2 regions of the Micrococcus sp. 63XJN7_8_ISO-PGPR-S23-253 genome follow, and region 2 is predicted to be linked to the other one. Evidence: predicted binding sites of a transcription regulator. Region 2 holds the regulator's gene; the other holds the start of a gene.

Region 1 (6,723 bases), 330 kb from region 2:
GAAGCAGCCGAGGGTGTGGGTGGTGCGGATCATCGCGTAGGTGGCGGGGTCGTCGAGGGGCACCTGTTCGAGGTCGATGCGCTCGCCCGTGGTGCGTTCGACCTCGGCGATCGTGTAGGCGATGGCGGACTGCATGCGCACGCCGAGGATGTCGAGTTTGAGGAAGCCCATGGGGTCCATGTCGTGCTTGTCGAACTGGCTCATGGGCAGGCCCATGCCGGAGGGCTGGACGGGGGTGCGGTGCAGCAAGGTGGCGTCGCCGAGGATGACGCCGCAGGGGTGCATGGAGATGTGGCGGGGCAGGCGGTCGAGGCGTTCGGTGAGGTCGACGAGCAGGTCCAGCTGGCGGTCGCCCTCGGCGCGGCCGGACTCGATGCGGCGGGAGAGGCCGCCGAGTTCGGGCATGCGCTGGAGGGCTTCGCGGAAGTTCGAGGCGGAGAAGCGCCAGAGCTGCTTGGCGATGGCGTCCACCTCGGGTTCGGGCATGCCGAGGGCGAGGCCGGCGTCGCGGACGGCGCCGCGGGCCCGGTAGGCGTTCTGCATGCTCATGAGGGTGGTGCGCTCGGCGCCGAAGCGTTCGACGACGGCGTGGTAGATCTCATGGCGGCGGGCGGACTCCACGTCGATGTCGATGTCCGGGAGGGTGGAGCGGTCGGTGGAGAGGAAGCGCTCCATGATCAGGCCGTTGGCCATGGGGTCGACATGGGAGATGCGCAGGGCGTGGTTGACGAGGGAGGAGGCGCCGGAGCCGCGGGCGGCCACGCGGATGCCCATGCCCTCGATGAGGTCGACGACGGCGGCCACGGTGAGGAAGTAGGAGGAGAAGCCGAGTCGGGTGATGATGCCGAGCTCGTGCTCGGCGCGGTCCTGCAGGTCCCGGGCCGCCTGGCTGGTGCCGGGGAGGCCTCCCCCGGTGTGGAGGTGGGGGTAGCGGGCGAGGAGGCCGGTGCGGGTGCGCTCGCGCAGCACGTGCTCCGGGGGGCCGTCGATGCCGATGACGGCGGCCTCCGGGACGCGGGGCACGCCCCAGCCGAGGTCGGTCTCGGGGTCGAGCGCGCAGGCCTCGGCGAGGCGGCGGGTGGCCTCGAGCAGGGGGGCGGGGCGGTCGTCGGCGGCGAAGGCGATCTCGTGGGCGATGCGGTGCATGGCGGCGGTGGACTTGAGCCAGCCCTGCCCGTTGGGCTGCAGGTCGTGGAGGGCGTCGAGGGAGCTGAGGGCACGGACGGCGTCGAGGACGTCCGCGGTGGCGGCACCGTCCGGGGCCGCGTAGCGCACGGCGTTGGTCAGGACGGCGGGGATGCGGGCCTGGCGGGCGGCGCGGAGGGTCTTCACGGCGTGCCCGGTGTCGAGGCGTCGGCCGGGGGCGGAGAGGTGGGTGACGACATCGGCGTGGGGGCTGCCTGCGGGCAGGGCCGCCTTCCAGCGGCGCAGGGCGGTGAGGCCGGCCGCGTACCGGCGGCGGGCCAGGTGGCGGCCGACGTCCGAATCCGGACCGAGGAGGACGAACAGCTCGGGGGTGGGCGGGTTGTCCCGGTTGGCGGCGGTGGGGACACGGCCGGCCGCCGCGGCGGCGAGCTCGGCGACGCTGGCCCAGGGGCTGCCGCCCGCCGCTCCCCCGGTGGTGCGGGCGTGGGCGGCGGAGACGAGCTCGCACAGGGAGCGGTAGCCCGAGCCATGACAGCCTCCTCGGGCGAGCACGACCACGCGGCCGGCCTCCTCGTCCTCGCTCCACCGGACGGCCAGGTCCACGCCCACGATCGGGGTGATGCCGTGGCGCAGGCAGGCGCCCACGTGCTTGGCCATGCCGTAGAGCCCGTCGCGGTCGGTGCAGGCCAGCAGGTCCATGTCCGCGGCCGCGGCGGCGGCCACGAGGTCCTCGGGCCAGCTGACTCCGTAGTGGGCGCTGAACGCGGAGGCGACGTGCAGGTGGGCGAAGGGGGCGGCGTCGCGTCCGGCCGCAGCGGCCCGGCTCATGCCGACCGCCTCAGGTCCTGGGCGTGCTCGTGGACGCGCACGAGCCGCCACCGGCCGGAGTCCAGGTGGTGGGCGACGTCGAGGGTCTGCAGGGGCGCGGCGCCGACCCGGGCCAGGCGGACCTGCAGCCGCCACATCTCGTGGTCCACGAGACCGGCGCCGCGGCCCTTCTCCGCGCGGACCTCCTCCGCCCACCAGCGGCGCCGCTCGAACCAGCGCACGGGGCGCTCTGCGAGGACGTAGTCCCGCCCGTTCCAGCGCAGCCCCTGCGGGGTGCCGTCTGCCCCGCACTCCACCGCCACCGACTGTGTGAGGACTCCCATTCTGCTTCTCTCCCTGTGCACTGCTGACCGGATCGACGACGGGGTGCCGTCGGGCGATGGGAGCGCGGCCCGTCCGGCGGACCGGACGCGGGGAAGAAGTGGGAAGGTGGGGCCGCACCCCCGATCGTACTCGAACATGTGTTCGAATGCGATGGGTGCGAACGTAGGGTAGCCGCCGGACACGTTAAGGACGCATGGCCCCGAGACGGGCGAGGCCGGGAACGCCCCTTTCGTGAGGCCGGCTGGCCGAGTCCTGGCCGTGGGCCTCGAACCCGACCCTGGGGCGCACATGCACGAGAAAATCGTCTCTTGGGCCGGAAGAAGTGCGCCGGCACGGTCCTGTGGACAATGCGAGCAGGACCACAATCCGTCTGCGTATACTCCGAACCAACCGGGCCTCGCATGCCACGAGCACCGCGCTGCGGGATCAGCGCGGGAGGCACGGACACACGACGGACGTCCAGTTGGAGGGGAAATGTCTCTCACCGCACCCGGGCGCGCCCTGCGCCGCCACCGATTCGCCCAGGCCGGCACGCTCAGCGTGGCCTTGGCGCTCGCACTGACCGCCTGCGGCGGGCAGTCCGAGCCCGCCGAGTCGTCGACGACGTCGCCCTCGTCCGCCAAGCCCGCCGTCGAGACGTCCGCGCCAGCGAGCACGAGCGAGACCGCGGGCGTCAGCTCATCCCCCACGGCCACGACGAGCGAGTCCGGCGAATACGTTCCCGCGTCTGCTGACGGTCCCGCGCGGAACGTGCCCAAGCCGGAGATGCCCGCCGCCATGAAGGAAGAGACCAAGGAGGGCGCCGAGGCGGCGATTCGCTATTTCTGGGACGCGCACTACTACGCCGAGCAGACCGGAGACACGGAACTCCTCGACTCTCTCTACAGCGAGTATTGCGAGTTCTGCCAGTTCAGCTCGCACGACCTGCAAATGATCTACAAAGACGGGGGGTGGTATACCGGTACTGAGGTACAGATCGATTCGATTCTGACTCATCGATCCGAAACCGGGTATGTTTCGACACTCCTTGTCACCACGGGCACAGGAACGGGGTACGCCAAGGGCGGGGTTGTTCCCGAGAACGGGGATGTGGAAGCGGCCTCCGAGCAGCCTTGGATCGCGGAGGTCTCGTTCAACCCCGAATCTTCACACTGGATTGTTGACGAGATGTCATATGAAGGTTCGATCGGATCTAACTGATGGGGCGCATCTGGATTGCATTAGTGGCATTATCAATCAGCCTCATGTTCGTGCCTGCCACTGCCGCCGCCACACCTTCACACGCACAAGACATCGAGTCGTGCACTTCTTCGAAGAGCCACTACTCAATAAATAAAAAGGGCATTGCGGCGAATAAGAGATGCTCAGATAGACACTCATCAATCTCGAGTTCAGTTGTTGCAACTGATGGCTCAGCGACCGCCGACCGCCCGGACCCACGCCTAGAGCACAAGACGGTCAGTGCATGCTTCTCAGGGCAGCTGGGCAATCCGGATTTCGAGAGCTGCCGAGAGCAAGAGGCGAACTTCTGCCCCGAAGGCTCATGGATCCGCGCACAGACGACAGACACTCGTCAACCTGATGCGAATCCCGTCTATGGCGCCCCCAAATGTTGGACGGCCAAGGCCTCCAGCAACGGCGCCCCGCCCGTCTCCATCGACGAGGTCCGCACGCTCCTCGTGCTGGAACCTGAGATCCGGTCGGACAACGGCGGACGCGGGATCCGCAATGCGGAGACGAACTTCTACGCAGATGCCGAGACGCGCACGCTCGTCACCACCCTCAACGGGGTCGAGGTCGAACTCCGCGCCACGCCGGTGAGCTTCCACTGGGATTACGGGGACGGCTCCCCCACCAAGACCACCTCAGTCGCAGGCCAGAGCCAGCCGGAGTTCAACGTCCCCACCCCCACGAGCCACGTGTACGAGGACACCGGGCAGTACACGGTCCGCCTCACCACCGTCTACATCGGCGAATACCGGGAGGCCGGGGGCGAGTGGGTGCTCATCCCGGGCACTATCAGCCTCGACTCGGCCCCCGTCACCGCGAACATCTGGCGCACCATCACCCGCAATGTCGCCGATGACTGCAGCGTCGACTCCTCAGCCTGGGGCTGCACCGGCCCCATCGAATCCGCTCCGGCCGGCTGAGCACAGACCGCGGGGCGGCCGACGGTCTCCCGTCCACCGCCCCGCGGCCCCCTCGTCGGGCGGGTGCGTCAGACCCGGCGCGCCCGCCCCCGGGTCAGGAGCACGAGTCCCGCGCCGAGGGCCGCGAGCGCTCCGAGCGCGCCCGCCGGAACGTCACGCCCGGTCTCGACCGTGTCCGGGGTCGTGTGGGTCTCCTCCCCGCCCGTTCCCTCACCCGGCTCCTCCCCGGCCACGGGGGCCGGAGTGTCGACGGGCTCCTGCTCGGCGGGCGGCACCGGGTCCGCCTCGCCGGGAGACGGGGCGTCCTCCCCCGCCGGCATGTTCAGGGCCCGGGGCTTCTGTCCGTCCGCGAGCGACTCAACGCGTGCATAGAGGTCGGACCGCTCCGCGTCCTGGGTGATGATGACGTCCTCACTCTTGGTCACACCGTCCAGCGACCAGTCGAGGACGAGGCGGTCGTCGGTCGGGTATGTCGCGTCGGCGAGGTAGTGAAACCCGGTGAAGAAGTCCAACGTGGTGTCGCGCCAGAGGGCACCCCAGCGCGGACCCCACGAGAGTTCCGCGACCGCCGCGTCGTCGCCCAGGCCTTCGGACCGGAACGGCAGCAGCACGCCCGGCTCGGCGTGCTCCAGCGTGGGGAACCGCTCGGGGTAGTCCCCGAACACGGGGTCGGCCAGGCTGTGCTCGCCCCACGCGTAGACGAGCCCGGCAGAGGGGCCTATGTCGCCCTCCGGAGTGCCGGCGGCCTCGTCGTAGAGGGCGGCGGCCACCGGGGTGCCGTCCACGGACAGGGTGAACAGGAGATGACCGTCTCCAGCCTCACCGCGGCACCGCGTTCCCGCGCGTCACGGGAAGGTCATCCTCGTCGCCCCGTCCCTCAGAGCAGCGTGCCCTGCTGCTCTCCCATCTCCTGGGTGAGCTCCGGCCCATTGTTCCGGACATTCCCCACGGCGCTCCCCACGGGCCGCAGCGACCAGCCCGCCGCGACGTCGTACGCGCCGGCGCACACCTGGCCCACGAGGGCGTCGGCTTCTTCGGCGGACCCGAGCGTGTCCGGGGTGAGCCACCGGTCCATCGTCTCGGCGTCCATGGGCACGGGCATCCGGTCGTGCAGCTGGCCGAGTGCGGCGAGCACCGGATCGTCGTCGTCCGCGTCGGGTGCGGCCATGGTGAGGATCGTCGTCGAGAGGACCCAGGCGTCCTCCCCCGCGGCCTGAGCCTCGGGGTCCTGCCACCACTCGTACAGGCCGGCGAACCAGATGACCGGCCCCTCGCCGTCCCCGGCCCCGGCCGGGTGCACGTAGTAGGGCTGCTTCTTCGCGGCCCGCCCGTCGGGACCCTTGGCGCCAGGCTCCGGCGTCTTCCACTCGTAGTAACCCTCCACCGGCACGGCGCAGCGGCGGGCGCGGACGGCGGCCCGGAACGTCGGCTTGGAGGCCACGGTCTCGGAGCGTGCGTTGAACGCACGGGACCCCACGGACAGCTCCTTCGCCCACGGCGGAACCAGGCCCCATCGGGCCACGTGGATCCGCCGGGTCACCCCGGCACCGGCACCGCGGTCGCCCCCACGGGAGCCTCCTGCGCCGACGTCGTCCACGTGCGCCACGAGGATCGGCACCTCGGCTGTCGGCGCCACGTTCCAGCTCTGGCGCAGCACCAGATCCTCATTCGTCTCGGCGTCACCCAGGGCCACCAGATCGCTCGTAGCGCGGGCCATCACGTAGCGGCCGCACATGTCAGCGGTCCCTCCCGTCCCGGCCGCGCTCGACATACATCCACGCGATGCCGAGGGCGAAGCCCATCGACGCCCAGCCGGTCACGCTGCCCCAGGGCCTCTCGGTGCCCAGTCCGAACACCACGCCCAGGCCGACGCCGATCAGCAGCCCCACCAGCGGGATGCGCCACTGCGTGAGCGTGTCGGCACCGGCCGGAGCCGCGTTCGCCTCGTCCTCGTCTATGCCATCTCGTGCCACGGTTCGCCCCTCCGTTCGCATCGGTGTTGCGGGTCAGGTTGCAGTCTCCCCTGGCCGCCGCGGTGACGCCACACATCAGGACCCCGGCTGCTCACCGATGCGTCGCACAGGGTCCTGTGATGGGATGGGCAGAACGAGCCCGCACGCCGCGCCGCCCCACGCATGCGCGGCATCGGGCAGACCCCACCACCAGGAGGAACAGCGTGTCCCAGAAGGTCCGCGGCGTCGTCGCCATGGCGAAGGACGCCCCCGTCACCATCGAGACCATCGTCATCCCCGATCCGGGACCCGGCGAGGCCGTC
Region 2 (6,723 bases):
GCCGGCGAGGGCATCGGCTCTCGCGGCCCCGGCGAGACCAAGATCGAGCTGGACCGCCGCCGCATCCGCACCCGCATGGCGAAGCTGCGCCGGGACATCGCCGGGATGAAGCCGGCACGCGAGGCCAAGCGCGCCAACCGTCGTCGCAACCGGGTGCCGTCCGTGGCGATCGCCGGCTACACCAACGCCGGCAAGTCGTCCCTGCTCAACCGCCTCACCCACGCCGGGGTGCTCGTGGAGAACGCCCTGTTCGCCACGCTGGACCCCACCGTGCGCAAGGCCATGACGCCGGACGGCATCGGCTACACCCTCTCGGACACGGTCGGCTTCGTGCGGAACCTGCCCACGCAGCTGGTCGAGGCGTTCCGCTCCACTCTCGAGGAGGTCGCGGACGCGGACGTCATCCTGCACGTCGTGGACGGCTCGCACCCGGACCCGGAGGGCCAGATCGCCGCGGTGCGCTCCGTGTTCGCGGAGGTGGACGCGCACCGGATCCCCGAGATCATCGTGCTGAACAAGGCAGACGCAGCGGACCCGGCCGTCGTCGCCCGGATCCGGTCCAAGGAGCCCCACGCCGTGGTGGTCTCCGCGCGCACCGGCGAGGGCATCGACGAGCTCGAGCGCGCCATCGCGGCCACCATCCCGCGGCCGGACGTGCGGCTCGAACTGCTGGTCCCGTTCACCCGGGGTGAGCTGGTCTCCCGCCTGCACTCGGCGGACGCGGAGATCCTCGCCGAGGGCTACGAGGAGGGCGGCACCCGCCTGTCCGTGCTGGTCCGTGAGGACATCGCGCCGGACTTCGCCGAGTTCGTCGTGGAGGCGGACGCGTCGTGAGCGACGGGGTGAAGGAAGCCGGGGCGGTCGGCGCGCAGCCGCGCACGGAGCACGAGCGCGAGGCGCTGCGCCTGCTGGATGTCGCGGTGCAGGCCACCGGCGGCCAGCACCGCGCGGGCCAGCGGGAGATGGTGCTGCAAGTGGCGCGCGCCCTCGAGTCGCGCCGTCACCTGCTCGTACAGGCCGGCACCGGCACCGGCAAGTCCCTGGCCTACCTGATCCCCGCCCTCCAGCACGCGATGACGCAGGAGGACCCCGTCGTCGTCGCCACGGCCACGCTCGCGCTGCAGGCCCAGATCATGAAGCGGGATGCCCCACGGCTGGTCGAGGCGCTCAAGGACGAGCTGCCCCGCGAGCCCGTCGTCGCCCTGGTCAAGGGCCGCTCCAACTACCTGTGTCGCCACAAGGTGGACGGCGGCTACCCCGGGGACGAGGGCGAGGAGGCCCTCTTCACGGTCGCCGACGACGGCGGGATGATCGGCTCCGCCACGGACGGCGCCGCCGGGCCCTCCTCGCTGTTGGGCAAGGAGGTCATGTACCTGCGGGCGTGGGCGGACCAGACCGAGACCGGGGACCGCGACGACCTCGAGGTCCCCGTCACCGACCGCGCGTGGCGGCAGGTCTCCGTGTCCGCGGTCGACTGCCTCGGCGCGTCCCGCTGCCCCCAGGCCGAGGAGTGCTTCTCTGAGCGTGCCCGCGCGGACGCGGCGGACGCGGACGTCGTGGTCACCAACCACGCGATGCTCGCCATCAGCGCCTTCGAGGGGCTCGCGGTGCTGCCGGCGTACTCGGCCGTCGTGGTGGACGAGGCCCACGAGCTCCAGGACCGGGTGACCGGTGCGGTCACCGGGCAGCTGTCCGGGTCGATCGTGCACGGCGCCGCCACCTCGCTGCGCCGCCACACCACCGTGGCCGTGGAGGACCTGATCGAGGCCGGGGCGGCCCTGGACCGCGCGTTCACGGACACCCCGTCCGGCCTGATCGCCGCAGGCCCGGACGAGGTGCAGGAGCAGGCCCTCACCGGCGTCCTCACGGCCGCGCGCCAGTGCCTGTCCGACCTCGGCCAGGACAAGGACAAGGAGGCCGACGCCGACGGCGGACGGCAGATGGCGCGCTCGCGGATCCTCGAGGTCCTCGAGGTGGTGGAGCGCATGCTCGCGGCCCGGCCCGAGGCCGACTTCCCCGAGGTGCTGTGGGCCACCCGCCCCGGCCACTTCGAGCCCGGCGTGGGCTGGCAGCCGGGGGACGAGACAGACCCGCCCCAGCTCTACGTGGCCCCGCTCTCGGTGGCAGGCAAGCTGCGGGAGGGCCTGTTCGGCAAGGCGACGACGGTGCTCACCTCCGCCACGCTCACCGTGGGCTCGGGGGAGCGCCGGTTCGACTCGGTGGCCGGCGACGTGGGCCTGGCCGGCCCGGACGCCCCGAAGTTCGAGGCCCTCGACGTCGGCAGCCCCTTCGACTACCCGCGTCAGGGCGTGCTCTACGTGGCCCGGCACCTGCCCCGGCCCGGCCGGACGGCCTCGCCCGAGTCCCTCGATGAGCTCGAGGCGCTCCTGAGGGCGTCGCAGGGCGGGGCCCTCGGCCTGTTCTCCTCGCGCCGGGCGGCCGAGGACGCCGCCGCCGAGATGCGCCGTCGGCTCGGGCCGAAGACCACGATCCTGTGCCAGGGGGACGCGACCCTCTCCGCCCTCGTACGCCAGTTCGCCGAAGAGCCGGACACGTCCCTGTTCGGCACCATGAGCCTGTGGCAGGGCGTGGACGTGCCGGGGAACTCGCTGCGGCTCGTGGTGATCGACCGCATCCCGTTCCCGCGGCCGGACGACCCGCTCTCCCAGGCCCGCACCCGGGACGTCGCCCGGCACGGCGGCAACGGGTTCATGCGGATCTCCGCCACGCACGCGGCCGTGCGCATGGCCCAGGGCGCCGGGCGCCTCGTGCGCTCCGTGACGGACCGCGGCGTCGTGGCCGTGCTGGACCCCCGCCTGGCCACCGAGCGGTACGGCGGCTACATCACGAGCGCCCTGCCGGACTTCTGGCGCACCACGGACGGCGACGTCGTCCGCGGGGTGCTGGCACGGCTCGCCTCGGGCGATTGACCTCGCTCGGCCTCGGACCGTCGGCCCGGCCCGGTCGGAGGGAGCGGGTCAGAGCGAGCGCAGGACCGTGACGACGCGCCCCATCACGGTGGCGTGATCGCCGAGGATGGGCTCGTAGGCCGTGTTCTGGGGCAGGAGCCACGTGTGCCCGTCACGGCGGCGGAAGGTCTTCACCGTGGCCTCGTCGTCGAGCAGGGCCGCGACGATGTCGCCGTTCTCCGCCGTCTCCTGCCGGCGCACCACCACCCAGTCGCCGTCGCAGATCGCGGCGTCCACCATCGAGTCGCCCGTGACGCGCAGCATGAACAGCTCGCCCTCGCCCGTGAGGCGGCGCGGGATCGCCATGACGTCCTCGACCTGCTGCTCGGCCAGGACGGGGCCGCCCGCCGCGATGCGGCCGACCCAGGGGACCGGTACGCTGTCCGCCCCGTCCGCGCCGGTGTGCCACGCGGGGATCGCGGAGACCTGCGACGACGGCGCAGCGGCGGGGGAGGCGGCCTCACCCAGCGGGGTGCCGTCCACGTCGCGCAGCACCTCGAGGGCACGCGGGCGGCCCGGGTCGCGCCGAATGTAGCCGTGTCGCTCGAGACGGCCGAGCTGGTGCGTGACGGAGGAGAGCGAGGCCAGGCCCGCGGCGTCGCCGATCTCGCGCATGGAGGGCGGGTAGCCGTTGTCGGCGATCGCGTCCCGGATGGTCTGCACGATCCGCCGCTGGCGGTCGGTGAGCGGCGCGCGCGCCGCCGGCTGATCGTCGGTGGTGCTCATGGCTGCCGTCCGTTCTCCCGGGGGTGATGGTGGCCGGCCTCGTGTTCCGGCGTCCGGCTGCCGTCCGGACGCTTACCGTGTCCGCCCCCGCTGGTTGCCTGTGTCCTGGCGGTCCCCGGGGGCGTTCCGGGGCGTCCGTGCATCGCCTCGAGCCTAGAGGAGAGCCGCCTCTCATTCAAAGATATGTTCGATCTCGTCGTGGCGTGTCTCGAACACCTGTGCTAGAAAAGTACTCGAACGGATTCGAACAGATGTTCGATCGCCTGGAGGGCACTCGCCCCGGAGGAGGACACCATGACGCTCACCACCGCCCAGTTCGCCGGCTCGCCCGCGACCGCGCGGCCGCGTCCGGCCACCATCCGTCTGACCCGCCGCGGCCGCCTCGTGCTGCGGGGGATCCCCGTGATCGCCGCGGCCGTGGCCGCCACGCTGGCGGCCGCCTTCTTCCTGGGTGTGCTGCTGTCGCCCGCCGCGGTGTCCGCGGACACCGCAGGACCGGCCACCCAGTCCGTCACGGTCATGCCCGGGGACAGCCTGTGGACCATCGCCACCACGGTGGCGCCGGAGGCGGACGTCTACGAGGTGATCGCCACGATCGACGAGCTCAACGGGCTCGAGGGCCGGGCCCCCGCCCCGGGTGAGGAGCTGTTCGTCCCGGCCATGCGGTGACGCACGGCGGGCCTCGCCCTCCACGGTTCCTAGACTGGCGGCCATGACCGACCTCAGCACTCTGCCCCTGCGCGAGAACCTCCGCGGCCTGAGCCCCTACGGCGCCCCCCAGCTGGACGTGCCGTACATGCTCAACACCAACGAGAACACGCACCCGGTGCCGGAGGAGGTCGCCGCCGCGATCGCCGAGCGGGTCGCGGCCGTCGCCGGGGGGCTGAACCGCTACCCGGACCGCGAGTTCACGGGGCTGCGACATGCGCTCGCCGGCTACCTCGGCCACGGCCTCACGGCGGACCACGTGTGGGCCGGCAACGGCTCCAACGAGATCCTGCAGCAGATCCTCCAGGCCTTCGGCGGCCCGGGGCGGACCCTGCTGAGCTTCCTGCCCTCGTACTCCATGTACCCGCTGCTGGCCGGCGGCACGGACACCGTGTTCGTGGACGGCGGCCGCGCCGACGACCACAGCCTCAGCGCCGAGCACGCGGCGGCCATGGTGCGGGAGCACCGTCCGCACGTCGTCTTCCTGGCCTCCCCCAACAACCCGACGGGCACCGCCCTGGACCTGGCGACCATCGAGGCCGTGTACGCCGCGCAGGCGGAGAACGAGGCTGCCGGCGGGCCCGGCGCGATGGTCGTCGTGGACGAGGCCTACGCGGAGTTCGCCCTCGCCGGCACCCGCTCCGCCCTCACGCTCCTGCCCGGCCGTGAGCGGCTGATCGTCACGCGCACCATGTCCAAGGCGTTCGCCCTGGCTGGCGCGCGCCTGGGCTACCTGGCCGCGGACCCCGCCGTCACCGACGCCCTGCGCCTGGTGCGCCTGCCGTACCACCTCTCCGCGGTCACGCAGGCCACGGCGGAGGCCGCTCTCGACCACGTGGACGCGCTGCTGCGCACCGTGGAGGACATCAAGGCCCAGCGCGACCGCATCGTCTCCACCCTGCGCGGCCTGGGACTGAGGCCCTCGGTGTCCGACTCGAACTTCGTCTTCTTCGGTCACCTCGAGGACGCCTCCGACGTGTGGCGCCGCCTGCTCGACCGAGGCGTGCTCGTGCGGGACGTCGGCATCCCGCACCACCTGCGCGTCACCGCCGGCACCGAGGCGGAGACGACGGCGTTCCTCACTGCTCTCGCGGAGGTCCTCGGCGAGACCGGGCACCGGTCCTGAGGCGTCACCGGAGTCGCGGCGTCCGCCCGGCTCCCTAGGATGGGGACAGCGCGCGCGGCGCCCCGGCCCGCCGGCACCGGCCGCGCGCACCCGCATCCCCCGCACCCGTCCCGGACCGGTGCGGCCCCAGCCCGAGGAGGACCCGTGGCAGCCGAGCTGATCTCCGGACGCCGTGCGCGCATGACGCGCACCACGAGCGAGTCGGACGTGTACGTCGAGATGGATCTGGACGGCACCGGCCGTGCTGAGATCTCCACCACCGTGCCGTTCTACGACCACATGCTCACCGCGCTGTCCCGGCACTCCCAGATCGATCTGACGGTCCGCGCCACCGGTGACACGCACATCGACGTGCACCACACGGTCGAGGACGTCGCCATCACCCTGGGCGAGGTGCTCAAGACCGCGCTCGGGGACAAGTCCGGCATCCGCCGCTTCGGCGAGGCGTCCGTGCCGCTGGACGAGGCGCTGGCGCGCGCCGTCGTCGACGTCTCCGGCCGGCCCTACCTCGTGCACGAGGGCGAGCCCGAGGGGCAGCAGTACCACCGCATCGGCGGGCACTTCACCGGTTCCATGACGCGCCACGTGTTCGAGTCGATCACGTACCACGCGGCGATCTGCCTCCACATGGACGTCGTGCGGGGCCGGGATCCGCACCACATCGTCGAGGCGCAGTTCAAGGCCTTCGCCCGCGCCCTGCGCGCCGCCGTCGAGGACGACCCCCGCATGACCGGCGTGCCCTCCACCAAGGGCGCCCTCTGATGGCCCGCCCCACCACCGTCCCCGGTGTGCGGCCGCGCGTCGCCGTCCTGGACTACGGCTCGGGCAACGTGCACTCGGCGCTGCGTGCCGTGGAGCGGGCCGGCGCGGAGGTCGAGCTCACGCGCGATCCGCAGGCCGTGCAGGAGGCCGACGGGCTGCTCGTGCCCGGCGTCGGGGCGTACGCGTCCGTGATGCGGGCACTGACCGAGGTCGGCGGCACCCGCTGGATCGGCCGCCGCGTGGCCGGGGGCCGACCCGTCCTCGGCATCTGCGTGGGCCACCAGATCCTCTTCGACGCCGGCGTCGAGCACGGCGAGCGCACCGCGGGCATGGGGGAGTGGCCGGGTGTCGTCGCCGAGCTGCCCGCCGAGGTCCTGCCCCACATGGGCTGGAACACCGTCCGGCCGCCCGAAGGCAGCGCCCTCTTCGCCG

The links. The regulator LexA, encoded in region 2, represses DNA repair genes until DNA is damaged. The targets are predictions, from matches to a motif close to TCGAACANNTGTTCGA.
Region 1: AC0VX4_RS05885 (DUF6504 family protein) is a predicted target of LexA. The motif match lies at 2,428-2,443, and genes of this name have one in related genera.

The regions. Positions count from the first base shown of each region.
Region 1 is NZ_CM149673.1:1,279,948-1,286,670, forward strand. It holds gene AC0VX4_RS05880 (DNA polymerase III subunit alpha) at 1-1,974, opposite strand, end outside; gene AC0VX4_RS05885 (DUF6504 family protein) at 1,971-2,297, opposite strand; gene AC0VX4_RS05890 (DUF6318 family protein) at 2,773-3,498, shown strand; gene AC0VX4_RS05895 (PKD domain-containing protein) at 3,978-4,448, shown strand; gene AC0VX4_RS05900 (hypothetical protein) at 4,517-5,233, opposite strand; gene AC0VX4_RS05905 (SOS response-associated peptidase) at 5,326-6,183, opposite strand; gene AC0VX4_RS05910 (hypothetical protein) at 6,185-6,421, opposite strand; gene AC0VX4_RS05915 (S-(hydroxymethyl)mycothiol dehydrogenase) at 6,625-6,723, shown strand, end outside.
Region 2 is NZ_CM149673.1:1,606,407-1,613,129, reverse strand. It holds gene hflX (GTPase HflX) at 1-834, shown strand, start outside; gene AC0VX4_RS07440 (ATP-dependent DNA helicase) at 831-2,930, shown strand; gene lexA (transcriptional repressor LexA) at 2,979-3,695, opposite strand; gene AC0VX4_RS07430 (LysM peptidoglycan-binding domain-containing protein) at 3,990-4,364, shown strand; gene AC0VX4_RS07425 (histidinol-phosphate transaminase) at 4,408-5,529, shown strand; gene hisB (imidazoleglycerol-phosphate dehydratase HisB) at 5,710-6,291, shown strand; gene hisH (imidazole glycerol phosphate synthase subunit HisH) at 6,291-6,723, shown strand, end outside.